Regions from separate parts of the Arthrobacter sp. GAS37 genome, predicted to be linked through region 2. Evidence: predicted binding sites of a transcription regulator. Region 2 holds the regulator's gene; the other holds the start of a gene.

Region 1 (7,040 bases), on a different contig from region 2:
GCGGCGGCGCGGGTGAGATGGCCTACTTGGACATGGTGGACGGCGTGGGCTCCGCCGACGGCCTCGCCGCACTGGCCAGGCTATGGGCAGCGGAAGCCTTGGAGGGAAAGTCGAAAACCACGCTACGGACCGCGGCCGAGCCGGGCCGCGAGGTCACCGCACAACACGTCTTCGCCGCCGCTGCCCAAGGTGACAAGGTGGCGCTGGGCATCCTGGACCGGCTTTCGGACCGGCTGGCCCGGGTGGTCTCCACGGTGGCCATCTTGCTCAACCCGGAGCTCGTGGTGATCGGCGGCGCGGTGTCAGATTCGGCGTGGGTCCTTCTTGAGCCGGCCGCGCGGAAGCTGGCTGCGTACACCGCCACTCCCCCGCGGTTGGCGGCATCTCCATTGGGCGATGCGATTGTGGGCATCGGCGCGGTGCGCCACGCACTGGACCACGTAGAGAAGAACTCCTTGGATCTGGTGTTGCGGCGCGCCTAGGCCCCTCAGCGGCTTGTCAGGCCGTTTCCCATCGGCGCCGGCGGCTAGTCCGGCATGGCCATCGTGCGGAGGTCCAGCTGGCGCAGCACGCGGTCCGCCACCTCGGGATCCATCCCGGGCTCGCTCCGCGCCGCGACCACTTCCTGGCGCGCGGCGTCGAGGGCTATGGTCTGGACTGCGATCGCCAGTTCCCTGCCGCGTTGGCGCTTCTCAGCGTCCGACTCATTCTTCAATGTCCCGTCAAGCAGCTCGGCATGCAGGCGGGTCATCTTTTCCTTGACGAGGGCCACCTTGTCCGCCGGCAACTCCTTCATTAGATCGTGTTCCTTGAGCGCAGAGATGGCAGCGGTCTGGGCGCGTTTGGCCAAGAGCCTTGCGGCGTCCTTTTCGTGCGAACCGTCTTCAGATGCCTTGAGCACGCGCATGAGCCACGGAAGGGTCAGCCCCGGCAGCACCAGGGTGGCGAGGAGTACGGCGCAGGCGATGACAAGGATCTCGTGCCGGGCAGGGAAGTCGCTGCCGTCGGCAATAGTCAGCGGAAGGGCCAAGGCGAGTGCGAGCGTCGCGAGGCCCCGCATGCCGCACCAGGTCAGGATCAGGACCTCCTTGGGGGAGGTGGGCTGCAGGAGGTTCTTCCGTTTGCGGGCCGAGATTGCCAAAAGCCCGAGCCACGCGAACCGGACAACGAACACGAGCACGCACACCGCCACGGCCGGGCCAATCATGCCGTAAATGGCTGCGCCTTCGTCCCGGATCACATGCCGGATCTCCAGCCCCACAAGGCCGAACGCCAGGCCCGTAGCAAGGAGTTCCACTACATCCCAGAATGCGGTGCGCGTGACGCGCTCCGCCGCGTCCTGCGACCGCGCATGCCGCTGTGTCTCGAGGGCGGTGACGACGACGGCGATCACCCCCGAGGCGTGCAGCTCTTCAGCCAGGATGTATGCGGCGAAAGGAATCACCAGGGTCACGGCGCTTCGGGCCACCATGGAGGTGACCAGCTTGGTGATCAGCCTCGTCAACCAGCCCATCGCGATGCCGACAATGACGGCCAGGGCAGCACCGATGACGAATTGGAGCACGACGCCGGCCCCCAGCTTGGTGCCGGAGACCGTCGCCGCCACCGCCGCCTGGAAGATCACGATCGCGGCGGCGTCGTTGAACAGCCCTTCGCTCTGCAGCACGGTGATGAGCCTGCGCGGCATGTGGACGCGGCCGGCAACGGATTCAACCGCAACGGGGTCCGGCGGAGCCACCATGGCACCGAGTGCGATCGCCGCAGGAATGCCGATCCCTGGAATCATCAGCCACGCGGCTCCGGCAACGGCCGCCGTCGAAACCACAACCAGCGCCACCGCCATGAGCAGAAGCGTCCGCCAACGGACCCGGAAGACCGCCCAGGAACTCTTCTGGGCGGTCGCGAAGAGCAACGGAGGGAGGAAGATCGGGAGGATCAGTTCAGGCGCAAGCTCAAAGTCCGGGAAGCCCGGGATGAAGGCCATCGCCGCAGCCAGCAACAGCATCAGCACCGGGTACGGGAGCCGCAAGCGGTCCCCCAAGCCCACGGCCACGACCGTTGCAAGCAGCAATCCAACAATGAGTGCCAACTGGTCCATGTTCCCGATTTCCCCAGACGTCGTAGCGGCAGCGTCCCGGGCACCTGCCGAGGGACTTGCCCTACCAACATATCCCGGTAGGTGCCGTCCCGGCTCGGCAGGTGCAGCAGGGTGCGGCTAGGACGCCGTGAGGGCCTCGACCACAGGTACCGAGCCGTCCCTGAACTCGATGGTGCGGCGGATGGTCTCGGGCAGTTCCAGGACGGCGGCAGCCACCAAGGCAACATTGGCCCGCGAAGTTTCGGTCCCGGTGCCCGGGTCTGCGGGGCTTACCTCAATGAGCGCAGACCCAGGATTGCTGGTCAGCGCACCCGGGCCAAGGATCGTCCAGTCGAGATCAGTCGCGCGCAGGTACTCGTCCGCGGCGGCCTTGGCATCCGCGTAGGCGTAGAAGCTGTTGTCCTCGGGAACGCCATGGCTGGGTCCTGCGCCGAAGTAGGACACCATCACATAGCGGGCCACGCCCGTTTGCGCCGCGGCATCCATCGAGCGGATGGCGGCGTCCCTGTCCACTGCATAGGTACGTTGCGGATTCCCTCCGCCTGCCCCGGCGGACCACACCACGGCGTCGTGGCCGTCAAGTGCAGAGGCGATCTCCGCCGTCGTCGAATTCTCGACGTCGAGGACTACCGGGGCGGCACCCGTCACTTCGACGTCGGGGGCGTGTTCCGGATTGCGGATGAAGGAAGTGACCGCGTGACCTTCGTCGCTCAGGATGCGGGACAGTTGCAAGGCCACCTTGCCGTGGCCGCCGATGATTGCGATTCGACTCATGGACCCATTCTGTCGCAGTGGTCAAGCCCTCCCCAAGACGGGATAATTCTCGAAAAATCGGCTCGCTTCTGCGCTTAGCTCTGCCTATTTCCCAGAAATCCCCGGAAATAAATATGACCAGCGTTCCTCGAAGGCCGTCCGTGCAAAGGGGTGCGGCGGGCCGAGGATCGAGTGCCGGCGCCGCCACTACGCCACTACGCCACTAGTGAGGGAGCCAAAACGAGTGTTCGACGTAGGCGTGGAAAGAAATTCAAGTGGCATTCACTCGTGTGCAGGAAATTTCGAATTCGTAGACTCTAGGCACCTGCGCAGGAAAAGGAAATCTCTTTTATTCATCCCATTGATGGATTTATCCAGAAGTGAGGGATTGAGAGACTCATCCGTGCCGCGCACTTGAGCAAAAGAGTCTCACGGAGCACCCTCTGTGCACCTGCGTATCACCTTCCCGGTCAGCCGACCCACCCCCCAAACGATGAAACACACCGGGACTTGAGATGTACCAGCAGGAGTATGGGCACAACAGGATCGGCGGAGGCGGCGCCTTCACCCTGATATCCACAGGGTTGAGAACCCTCACCAGGTACAAGGCATCGATAATCACGTGGATGCTTGTGGCAGCGCTCGTCTTTGTTGCCGTAGTTACGCAAGACCACACACCAAGCGTGTCGCAGGCCGGTATCAGCGTCACGGTCGCCCCCAGTGCGGGTTCCGGGGCCGCGGCGGCGAGCGCCACTGCGAGCGCGACGTCGACCCAGGGTCCCGTTCCGCTGCCGACGCCTGCACCCGTCGCAGCTGCAGCGCCTCAAACCGGAGCGCCCGCATCCGCGCCCGCGCTTGTCCCGGCACCGACCGCGGTGGCAGCGCCATCCGTGCAAGCACCAGCACCGGCGCCTGCACCCGCGCCAGCACCTGCACCTGCACCGGTCGAGGCGGCCGTGAACACGCCTGCCCCCGATTCAAACACCTACACAGTTGTAAGCGGCGACACCGTAGGCTCGATAGCCGCCAGGTTCGGGGTGGACGTCAACGGGATGCTGGCAGCCAACGGGCTTGGCGCATACTCGGTCATCGTGCCGGGACAGGTGCTGAAGTTGACGGGACCGCCGGTCGCTGCCGCGACCCCACCGGCTTCAACCTCTGTGGCAGCGGCAGCCGCTCCGGCTCCGGCGGTTCGGACCATCTATGTTGCGGGTTCAGGTGGCCAGGCGGCTGTGGACAGTTGCATTGGGCCGATCCACTTCACCCCCACGGACGCCTATTCGCTCTTCATTACCGAACATGATTTCTGCGGTGGGTGGGCACGGTTCTCGGGCATCGGCGTCGGCGAGACGGTGAGCATCCCCGGATACGGTACGTACACAGTGACAGCACGCGGCCAGGTGCCGCTGGGTGGGACCACCAACAATGTTGCAGCAGTGTTCGGCGGCTTTCCTCGGGCGGTACTGCAGACGTGCATCCCCGGCACCAGTCAGATGCTGGTGATCGCACTCAACTAGGTCCGGTTCCGGTGACGGCGGGCAGCATTGGCAACACGCGTCCGATTTTGCTCGATGATTCCCTCGGCCGCAGGCGCCGGGGCCATGATTCCAAGGCGTCGGATTTTGCCAACTCGAATGACTTAGCAGAATCCGACGCCACGCACTGAAGATCCAACCCGAAGCTTGCGCAACGCTGCGGAGGACCAGAATCTGTATCCGCGCCCACAACTACACACGTTCAACCCCTCACCGTCCACTGTGGGGGGCCGTTTTCGTGTCTTGAGCTGTTCGGCGAGCTGCCAGTTAGGGGGTGCGATCCATGAGGTAGCTTAGGAGCTAAAGCTCTGAATACCGTCTCGGCGATGGTCGTAGGCGGGATTATTCAGGCACACATGGATGGGGCCATGAGCGAATTAGATATTGCTGTAGTGATCGAAAACGACGCGGACATGCGCAACATGCTCGAGGGAGTGATGCTCCAGTCGGGATTTGAAGTCCATACAGCAGCCGACGGCCGCGAAGGCGTTGAAGTTGTCCGAGACAAGAAACCCGCTGTTGTGACCTTGGACGTTGGGTTGCCGGACGTTGACGGATTCGAGATCCTGCGCCGCATCCGCCGGTTCAGCAACGCCTACATCGTCATAGTCACTGACCGAAGCGACGAAACCGACTTGCTCACTGCTCTCCGCTCCGGAGCCGACGGCTTCATCACCAAGCCCTTCCGGCCGCGGGAGATGCGGGCCAGAATCGCGGCGATGATGCGCCGGCCACGGCCGGGACCACCCCCGGCCAGGTGAGCTCCTCAGCCGCTGAGACGGACCACTTTGGCGCCGAGGTCGGGACCACCCAGGGTGAAGTTGCTCAGGCTGGTGAACTGTACGAATTTGCCGATCAGGCCTTTGCAGCTGCCCTTGCAGCTGGGGGAACCGTTGTTGTTCCAGCTGTGGCCTGGGAAATTGAAGCCAAGGAGCTGGAACGCGGCGAAGCCCTTGATGTGGTAGTTGCCGTTGCTGTCGACGTCGTCGAAGACGGGCAGAATGATGACCTGGTTTTCCAGGGAATCAAACACGGCCGAGCACTGCCCGGGTTCGCTGACACCCTGCTTGGACGGAACCAGAGGGTTGGCCAATGAAACTGTCACCCCGCACTTTCCGGTGTCGGACTGCAGCCAGCCGAACCCTCCGGGGATGATGTGACCCGACGGGCTGGAACTGACACAGGTCGTGGTTCCGTGGATCGGCAGGACCTGGATCGCTCCGGACAGGTCGAACTGGCACTCGGAGAAGGTGACCGGCAGGGTGACCGTCCCGCCGTAGGGGGACCCCCACTTCGCCGTGGACTCGGCCTTGACGTCGGTGCGGTTCACGCCGAAGATCCTTGCCAGACCCAGGGAGACTCCGCTCCCGTTGGCGTCCTGGGCCGAGACATCGACGACGACGGTGCCGGGGCTGGGGAAGGCCGGGGCGGCCGCGTTGGCAAGGCCGCCGTCGGCGTTCGCCTTGGCCAGCTGCAGGGCCTTCCCCGCGGCGGCCGGGGTGCACAGGATCGTGCCCCGTGTCGCGCAGTCTTGGGCGATCGCCAAGGCCCCCGCATCGGCTCCGTTCTGGAGTTTCGCCTTCGTGGCGTAAAGGTTGCCGACGTCAATGGCGATGGCTCCGAAACCCAGCAGCACCACCATGAGCAGGGCGATCAGGACAGCTGCGGCACCGCGTTCATCAGTATCTTTCAAACCCGCCCCCAGCCAGTGTCCTTTGGGGCCGCCGGGTTCGGCGGAGACCCTTCCGCAATCATAGGGCAATAGACGCTTCAGAACAGGTGCCCGAGTTCCTATTGCAGCCTCGAGGACCCCGGGGGGCGAAAGGCCCTCACCACCCCTTTAGGGGATGATTTGGTGTTAACGCTCACACAGGTCGATTGTCCGGCGTCACACCCTGGACGCTTCCACCCGGACCTCTTTACGGCCCTCGCAGTAGACTCATCGGCCGGGGCACTGAGAACAACACGTTGCGCCCGTGTCCACGCGCGAACGCGGGCACTTCATGGCTTTCGCCCTTGTCTTAGTCCAGCATCACGAACACTGGTGCGACTCCCGGGCTTGAGTCGCACCTTCCACGGCCGCCGGATCCACCGGAGCCACGACGGGTCCGGGAGCAGGCGAGCGCGTAGGCTTCCAGAACTTGCCTTCTTCCACAGCCAGAGTGTGACATCCCCGGCAGATAATCGGGGGCTGTCCCCTGGCCAAGATGTGCCGTCTCAGAACTCGCTCTATAACCGCCATTTTGGGAGACTGAAGCAAGACCTGAGATTGGGGCGAACGTGGACGGACAACAATGGATCTGGGTTGCGGCGGTGCTAATCGTCGCGGCGGTGGTAGCCATTGTTATGGCCTTTGGACGCCGGTGACACACTGAAGGGCCACCCACATGACGTTGGTGGCCCTTCAGTGTGTCCTCTGGTTTGGACTAGGCGGGGACGTCGAACCGCTGGCCTTCCGGCTTGCCCGGAAGGAACATGAAGATCAGCAACGCCAGGCTCCCGAGGAACGGAACGAGCCCGATGAGGATCATCCAGCCGCTGAAGTTTGCATCGTGCAGTCGGCGGACGACGAGGGCCACGGACGGGACGACGACGGCCAGGCCCCAGATGACCAGGAGGACGACACCGACGATCATGCCGGGACCCGGGACCAT
Region 2 (7,040 bases):
CACCAAAGCGGTCGATGGCCCGACGGGTCCATTCGGGGTTCTCCAACGCGGCGGTTCCGAGGTTCACGCGGGCGACGCCGAGCTCAAGTGCACGCTCGAGGGATTCGTCGTCGCGCAGTCCGCCGGACAGCTCCACCTTGACGTTCAGCTGCGAGACGACCTCGCTGATGAGGTCGGCATTGTTGCCGCGGCCGAAAGCTGCGTCCAGGTCCACCATATGCACCCACTCGGCTCCGGCGTTCTGCCAGTTCAGTGCTGCTTCCAGCGGGGTGCCGTAGCTGGTCTCGGAGCCGGCTTCTCCTTGAAGGAGTCGGACGGCCTGGCCGTCCACGATGTCGACGGCGGGCAGGAGTTCCAGGACGGGCAGTTCGGAGGCGGTGGTCATTGAAGTCCTCGGTCTTGTGGGGAGGGGCGTCAGTTGCCCGGCAGGTATTTGGCAGGCGCAGTCATTTGGCAGGTGCACTCATTTGGAAGGCAGGGTGAAGAGGTAGGCCGCCAGCAATGCCAGGCCGGCCAGGACGTAGAACGAAATAGAGACCCAGGCGGGGCGTTTCTGCTGGTGGAAGGAGATTCCGCCGCCAACCAACAGCCCGGCCGCGCCCATGAAGATAACAGACCACATATTAGGCAGCGCCTCCGGCCCCGGCCGCCTGCGGCTGGGTTTTTGCCTGCGGGCGCAAGCCATCGACCCAGTTTCGCAGGAGCCGCGCTCCGGCGTCGCCCGACTTCTCGGGGTGGAACTGCGTGGCGCACAACGGACCGTTTTCCACGGCGGCGATGAAGGGGGCGCCATGCTCGGACCAGGTCACCTTCGGCGGAGCCATGCGGGGCTGGACGACGTCGAATTCCCACTTCTGCACGCCGTACGAGTGAACGAAATAGAAGCGTTCGTGCTCGACGCCGGCGAACAGCTTTGAGCCTTCGGGCACGTCCACGGTGTTCCAGCCCATGTGCGGGACAACGGGCGCAGGGAGGAGTTCCACCTTCCCGGGCCACTCGCCCATGCCTTCGGCCTCGGTACCGTGCTCCACTCCGGCCTCGAACAACACCTGGAGCCCGACGCAGATGCCCAGGACGGGCCGGCCCCCGGCGACACGGCGGCCGATCATCCGGATGGCGTCTACTGCCTTGAGTTCGCGCATCACCGTTTCGAAGGCGCCGACGCCGGGGACCAGGAGCCCGTCAGCGTTCAGGACATCTTCGGGCTTGGCGCTCAACGTGACTGCCGCTCCGGCACGCTCAAGCGCCCGGACCGCCGAGCGGACATTGCCCGAGCCGTAGTCAAGGACCGTTACGGTCGGTTTTCCCTCAGGCGAGGCAGTGCGGCTGGCGGCCTTCGGATCCACGACAGCGCCATCCTTGAGGATGTGCCTACTCACAAGGCGCCCTTGGTGGACGGAATGCCTTCGACGCGGGGGTCGGACTCGACGGCGGAACGGAGCGCACGGGCGAACGCCTTGAACTGGGCTTCCACGATGTGGTGCGGATCCCGACCGGCCAGGACATTCATGTGAAGGCAGATGCCGGCGTGCAGGGTGATGGCCTCAAAGACGTGGCGGGTCAGCGAACCGGTGAAGTGTCCACCGATCAGGTGGTATTCCTGGCCGGCGGGCTCACCGCTGTGGACCAGGTAAGGGCGTCCGGAGACGTCGACGACGGCGTGGGCCAGCGCTTCATCCAGAGGGACCGTGGCCTCGCCGAAGCGGCGGATGCCGGCTTTGTTACCCAAGGCGGTGCGGAGGACCTCACCGAAGGTGATAGCAACATCCTCCACGGTGTGGTGGGCGTCGATGTGGGTGTCTCCGGTCGCCTTGACGGTCATGTCGATGAGCGAATGCTTGCAGAGCGCCGTCAGCATGTGGTCATAGAACGGCACCGAGGTACTGATATCCGAGACTCCCGTGCCGTCGAGGTTGATTTCAACCAGGACGGAGGACTCACTGGTGGTGCGTTCCATGCGTGCTGTCCGGGCGGCCGCCGTGCTGGCGCCGTTTTCGCTCATTGATGATCCTTAGGAGGAAGGTGTGGTGGGACTTGTTCAAGTCTAGGCCGGTGCGGAGACCTGGCCGTCCAGCAAGGCTTCAAGCGCCTCAAGGAAGGCCGTGGTCTCCGGCTCTGTACCGGCGGTGACACGGAGGTGGCCCGGTATGCCGACGTCGCGGATCAGGACACCGCGCTCCAGGAGGCCTTGCCACAGGGCGTGGGGGTTTTCGATTCCGCCGAAGAACACATAGTTCGAATCCGAGGCGGCGGGCTTGAAGCCCATGCGGGTCAACTCGCTGACAATGCGGTCGCGTTGGATCTTGATGTCCTCGACGTCGGCCATGAGGGCTTCGCGGTGCCGGAGGGCAGCCAGCGCGGTTGCCTGGGTGATGGCGGACAGGTGATACGGAAGGCGGACCAAGCGGATCGCATCGGCGACCTCGGGTGCAGCTGCCATGTAGCCGATGCGTGCACCGGCCAGGGCGAATGCCTTGCTCATGGTCCGGGAGACAATAAGGCGCTCCCGGCCAGGGAGGAGCGTCAACGCACTTGGCGTGTTGTCGTGGGCGAACTCGTGGTAGGCCTCGTCCACGATCACGACTGTCTGGCTCGCCTCGCCGGCCTCGTAAACGGCTTCGACGACGTCCAGCCCAAGCCCCGTGCCGGTGGGGTTGTTCGGGGAGCAGAGGAACACGACATTCGGCTTGAGTTCGCGGACCTGCGCGGCGGCCGAGGCTGCATCGAGTCCATAGTCTTCAGCGCGAACTCCAGCTATGTATGCCGTGTCGGTTCCGCTGGCAAGCAGAGGGTACATGGAGTACGTGGGCGGGAAACCGAGCGCGGTCCGGCCGGGGCCACCGAAAACCTGGAGGATCTGCTGCAGTACTTCGTTGGAGCCGTTGGCAGCCCAGATGTTCTCGGCCGCAAGGTCGTGGCCGAGGTATTCCGCAAGGGCCTCGCGCAGTTCGGTGAATTCGCGGTCGGGATAGCGGTTCAGTCCGACGGCGGCTGCCGCTACCGCTTCGGTGATGGCTGCCTGGACATCGGCTGGTACGCCATGCGTGTTTTCGTTGACGTTGAGCAAAATCGGAACATCAAGCTGCGGCGCGCCATACGGGCTCAGGCCGCGGAGGTTGGTCCGGAGGGGAAGTCGGTCAAGTCGCTCAAGCTGGTCACTCACCATGACAGTTTAAGGCGCCACGGTGGATGCACTGAAACTGTGACGGCCCGGCGCCCGTCCAGGCGAACTGTCAGCCCGGCCAACGTTGCTGTCAGGTGGCAGGAATGAACAGTTGCTGGCCCGGCACGATGTGGCCGTCCTGAAGGTTGTTCAGCTGGATAATCTCGGCAACGACGTCGCGCGGATCCCGGGAAGGCGCGGCAATGCCCGCAATCCCCCACAAGGACTGGCCCACTTGCACCGTGACGCTCGTACTGGAGGTGGGCTGCAGCTCGGCGGCGGAATCAGCAGCCTTGGCCGGCGAATTCAGGAATCCCGCCAGGCTGAGCAGCACTGCGACCAAGAGCATTCCAGGGACGCCGAAGAAGACCACGCGGCCCCGGCGGGTCAGGCGAAGCCGGCCCGGTGCCGTACTGCGGCCGGACCTGTGGGTGATGGTGATTGCGGACATGAGAGGAGCCCTTCTGAACAATGCCGCGTTCCGGAATCTCTGGTTGCGGCTGCCAATTCTTGCCTTCAGTCAGTGCTTGCAGGACGGTTGTTCGTTGTTCTGTTCGAACGATTCGAACGAACACCCGGATCCTGCATCACTTTTATAGAACACATATTCGAACCTTGCTATGACATTTTTAGCACTTATCAACGAACGATGTCGAGACTCGCTAGAACAAATGTTTGAAAAACGCCTGTGCCTGCCCTACGTTTGAGTGAAGGAACGAGCACTGAACCAGTGCAACAGGAGGGTCTGACATTTCAGGCCGACAGTCCCGGCAAGCGCCTCAGGGCCGAACGGGCGGAACGGAAGGGCGTTGGCGAACATGGCAGCGAAAGCCACTGGCAGCGGGTCGGGCTCAGCGCGGAGCCAGCAGCCGCAGAAGGCCCCCAAGAGCCTGACCGTCCGCCAGAAGAAAATCCTGGAGACCATCCAACGTTCAGTGAACGATCACGGCTATCCGCCGTCGATGCGCGAAATCGGGGACACGGTTGGTTTGGCCAGCTTGTCCAGCGTCACGCACCAGTTGTCACAGCTCGAGAAGCTCGGCTATCTTCGTCGCGATCCCAAGCGCCCGCGTGCGATGGAAGTCCTCATGCCCTTGACCCTGGACGGCGGCTCCGTCATACCCGGCGTTGAAGCGCCGGCGAAACTCCGCAGCGCCGGCGGCATGGCCGTCACGGAACTCGCGAGTGCCAGTGACACGGCCATGGTTCCCCTCGTCGGGCGCATTGCCGCCGGCGGACCCATCCTGGCGGACCAGACCGTCGAAGACGTCCTGCCGCTGCCCCGCCAGTTGGTAGGCCATGGCGAGCTCTTCATGCTCAGGGTCGCCGGCGATTCCATGATCGACGCAGCTATCTGCGATGGAGACTGGGTGGTGGTACGGCGTCAAAACGACGCCCTCAACGGCGACATCGTGGCCGCACTCCTGGACGATGAAGCCACCGTCAAGACCTTCCGGCAGCGCGACGGCCATACGTGGCTGCTCCCCCAGAACACGCAGTACGAGCCCATCCTGGGCGACCATGCCACCATCATGGGCAAAGTCGTCTCGGTCCTGCGTTCACTTTAGTTCGCGGTAGCGGGGAACTGGGCCCAGGACCGGGGCTTGTTTCCAGCTCCGGGGCAACAGGCTCCGGGATCGGAAACAAACGCCGGTTTTCGCGGGCCTCAGGCCGCTGCTTGCTGGTGCGGCCGATCTAAGCCTTGGCCGACTCGGCGTAAAGCCGTTCGAGCGCACCCCGCACCACTGAACGGTCCGTGGTGGGCCAGAAGGGCGGCAACGCTGCCCGGAGGAAGTTGCCATAGCGCTCGGTCGAAAGCCGTGAATCCAGGACTGCCACGACGCCCTTGTCCCCGGTTGAGCGGATGAGGCGGCCGGCCCCTTGGGCCAGCCGGATGGCCGCGTGCGTTGCCGAAACTGCCATGAAACCGTTGCCGCCGGCCTGCGCCACCGCGCGGGACCGTGCCGTCATCAGGGGATCGTCCGGACGAGGGAACGGTATCCGGTCAATCACTACCAGCCGGCATGAACCGCCTGGAACGTCAACGCCCTGCCAGAGGGACATGGTTCCGAACAGGCATGTGTCCTCCTCCTCGGCAAACTGCCTCACCAACGCGGCCATGGTCGATTCGCCTTGGCACAGGATGTCCACGTCCAGGCGTGATCGCATCGCTTCCGCCGCGTCCTCCGCCGCACGTCGGGAAGAAAAGAGGCACAAGGCTCCGCCGTGCGAGGCCTTGATGAGCTCTTCAAGTTCGTCAAGCGCTTCGGGCGAGGTGCCGCGCCCCGGCTTGGGCAGGTGCTTGGCGACGTACAGCATGCCCTGCTTCGGGTAGTCGAAGGGCGAGCCTACATCCACGCCTGTCCAGCTGGGGGCGCCTTGTCCGGTCAGGCCCAGCCCTCCGGCTGTGGCCTCGAATGCAGAGCCGATTGCCAAGGTGGCGGAGGTCAACACCACGGTATGGCCTGCGAAGAGCCCTTCCCGGAGGCGTCCGGCAACGCTGAGCGGCGCGATATTGATGAGCGCGGGCGAATCCTCGTCGGGCGCCGTGTAGCCCTGCTGCGGATCAAAAGTACTGTTCCGGGAAAACCACACGACTTCCCGGTTTTCCCGCGCCGCGAGGAGCCGTTCGCACAGCTCGAGGATCAACATCAGCCGTGAGCGCGCGAGCTGGCGTCCGCCGTCGACCGCGTTGGACGAATCTCCCTTCGAATCGGAAAGCGCTGCACGGCAGGCTTCCCGGAGCTGGTCCACGCAATCAAGTTGCTCATCATTGAGCCCGTTGGGCAGGAGGCCGGACGGCGCACCGATGATCGCGAGTTCCAAGCGGTCCGCGACGGCGTTCAGCGCGTCCACGGTGATGGCCGTGTGTTTGCGGGCGCTGGAGGCCGCGGCATGGATCATCGCCACGGACAGCTGCCCGGACACAGCCCCGGTCACCCGGTCCTGGAGCTCGTGGGCCTCGTCCACCACGACGACGTCGTATTCGGGCAACACGGCCAGGCCTTCGAAGGCGCTGACTGCGAGCATCGCGTGATTGGTGACCACGACGTCGGACTCCGCGGCACGGTGGCGGGCCAGCTCGCTGAAGCACTCCTCCGCCATGGGACACTTCTGAGCCCCGAGGCACTCCATCGACGTGACGGATACCTGGCGCCAGGCCCGGTCCGTCACGCCCGGCATAAGTTCATCCCGGTCCCCCGTTGCGGTCTTCCCGGCCCACTCACGCAGCCGCAGGACTTCCTTGCCAAGCTGCGAGGCCGGGCCGCCGATGGCTGCGGCGAGATGCGGAACGCTCGTGTCCTCGCCGAGGGAGAACAACTGCCCCTCAGCAGGCTCCTCGCTGGGGAACCCGCCCTCCAGCTTGTGCCGGCAGACATAGTTGGCCCGGCCCTTGACCAGGGCGATGCTGACCGGGCGCTCCAGCTCCGGATTGATGGTTTCCAGGAGCCGGGGCAAATCCCGGCCCACGATCTGGGTCTGCAGGGCGAGGGTGGCCGTGGACACGAGCGTAGGCTTGTTGCTTTCCATCGCGTGCGCAATCAGCGGAATCAAGTACGCGAGGGACTTGCCCGTGCCTGTGCCCGCCTGGACCAGGAGGTGTTCGCCGGTCTCGATCGCCCGCGCCACCTGCCTGGCCATCTGGTGTTGGCCCGTGCGGTTTTGGCCGCCCATACCGGCAACGGCTTTGTCCAGGAGTTCGAGGGCGGTCCGTTCCCCCACGGTCTCGCCGCGCTCCCCCGCCTCTGGATCAACCATTGCTGACGAACGACTCCAACTCGGCTGCCAGGTTCTCATGGACCATGGCCACCACGCGGGTGCCTTCCTCCTCATGCTCGAGGCTGAGGATTTCGGCGTCGGTGTTGTGCAGTTTGTT

What was found. The regulator LexA, encoded in region 2, represses DNA repair genes until DNA is damaged. The targets are predictions, from matches to a motif close to TCGAACANNTGTTCGA.
Region 1: the regulator LexA is predicted to act here: its motif matches at 3,088-3,103, upstream of ABH924_RS18150 (LysM peptidoglycan-binding domain-containing protein).

Annotation. Positions count from the first base shown of each region.
Region 1 covers NZ_JBIYDB010000027.1:37,365-44,404, forward strand. Annotated here, with positions in the region: gene ABH924_RS18135 (ROK family transcriptional regulator) at 1-482, shown strand, start outside; gene ABH924_RS18140 (Na+/H+ antiporter) at 527-2,098, opposite strand; gene ABH924_RS18145 (NAD(P)H-binding protein) at 2,216-2,872, opposite strand; gene ABH924_RS18150 (LysM peptidoglycan-binding domain-containing protein) at 3,367-4,368, shown strand; partial or broken gene ABH924_RS18155 (response regulator transcription factor) at 4,755-5,123, shown strand; gene ABH924_RS18160 (TadE/TadG family type IV pilus assembly protein) at 5,153-6,079, opposite strand; gene ABH924_RS18165 (DUF805 domain-containing protein) at 6,813-7,040, opposite strand, start outside.
Region 2 covers NZ_JBIYDB010000009.1:94,355-101,394, reverse strand. Annotated here, with positions in the region: gene priA (bifunctional 1-(5-phosphoribosyl)-5-((5-phosphoribosylamino)methylideneamino)imidazole-4-carboxamide isomerase/phosphoribosylanthranilate isomerase PriA) at 1-385, opposite strand, end outside; gene ABH924_RS10255 (hypothetical protein) at 464-622, opposite strand; gene hisH (imidazole glycerol phosphate synthase subunit HisH) at 624-1,379, opposite strand; gene hisB (imidazoleglycerol-phosphate dehydratase HisB) at 1,376-2,002, opposite strand; gene ABH924_RS10240 (histidinol-phosphate transaminase) at 2,045-3,163, opposite strand; gene ABH924_RS10235 (LysM peptidoglycan-binding domain-containing protein) at 3,255-3,614, opposite strand; gene lexA (transcriptional repressor LexA) at 3,982-4,731, shown strand; gene ABH924_RS10225 (ATP-dependent DNA helicase) at 4,859-6,922, opposite strand; gene hflX (GTPase HflX) at 6,915-7,040, opposite strand, start outside.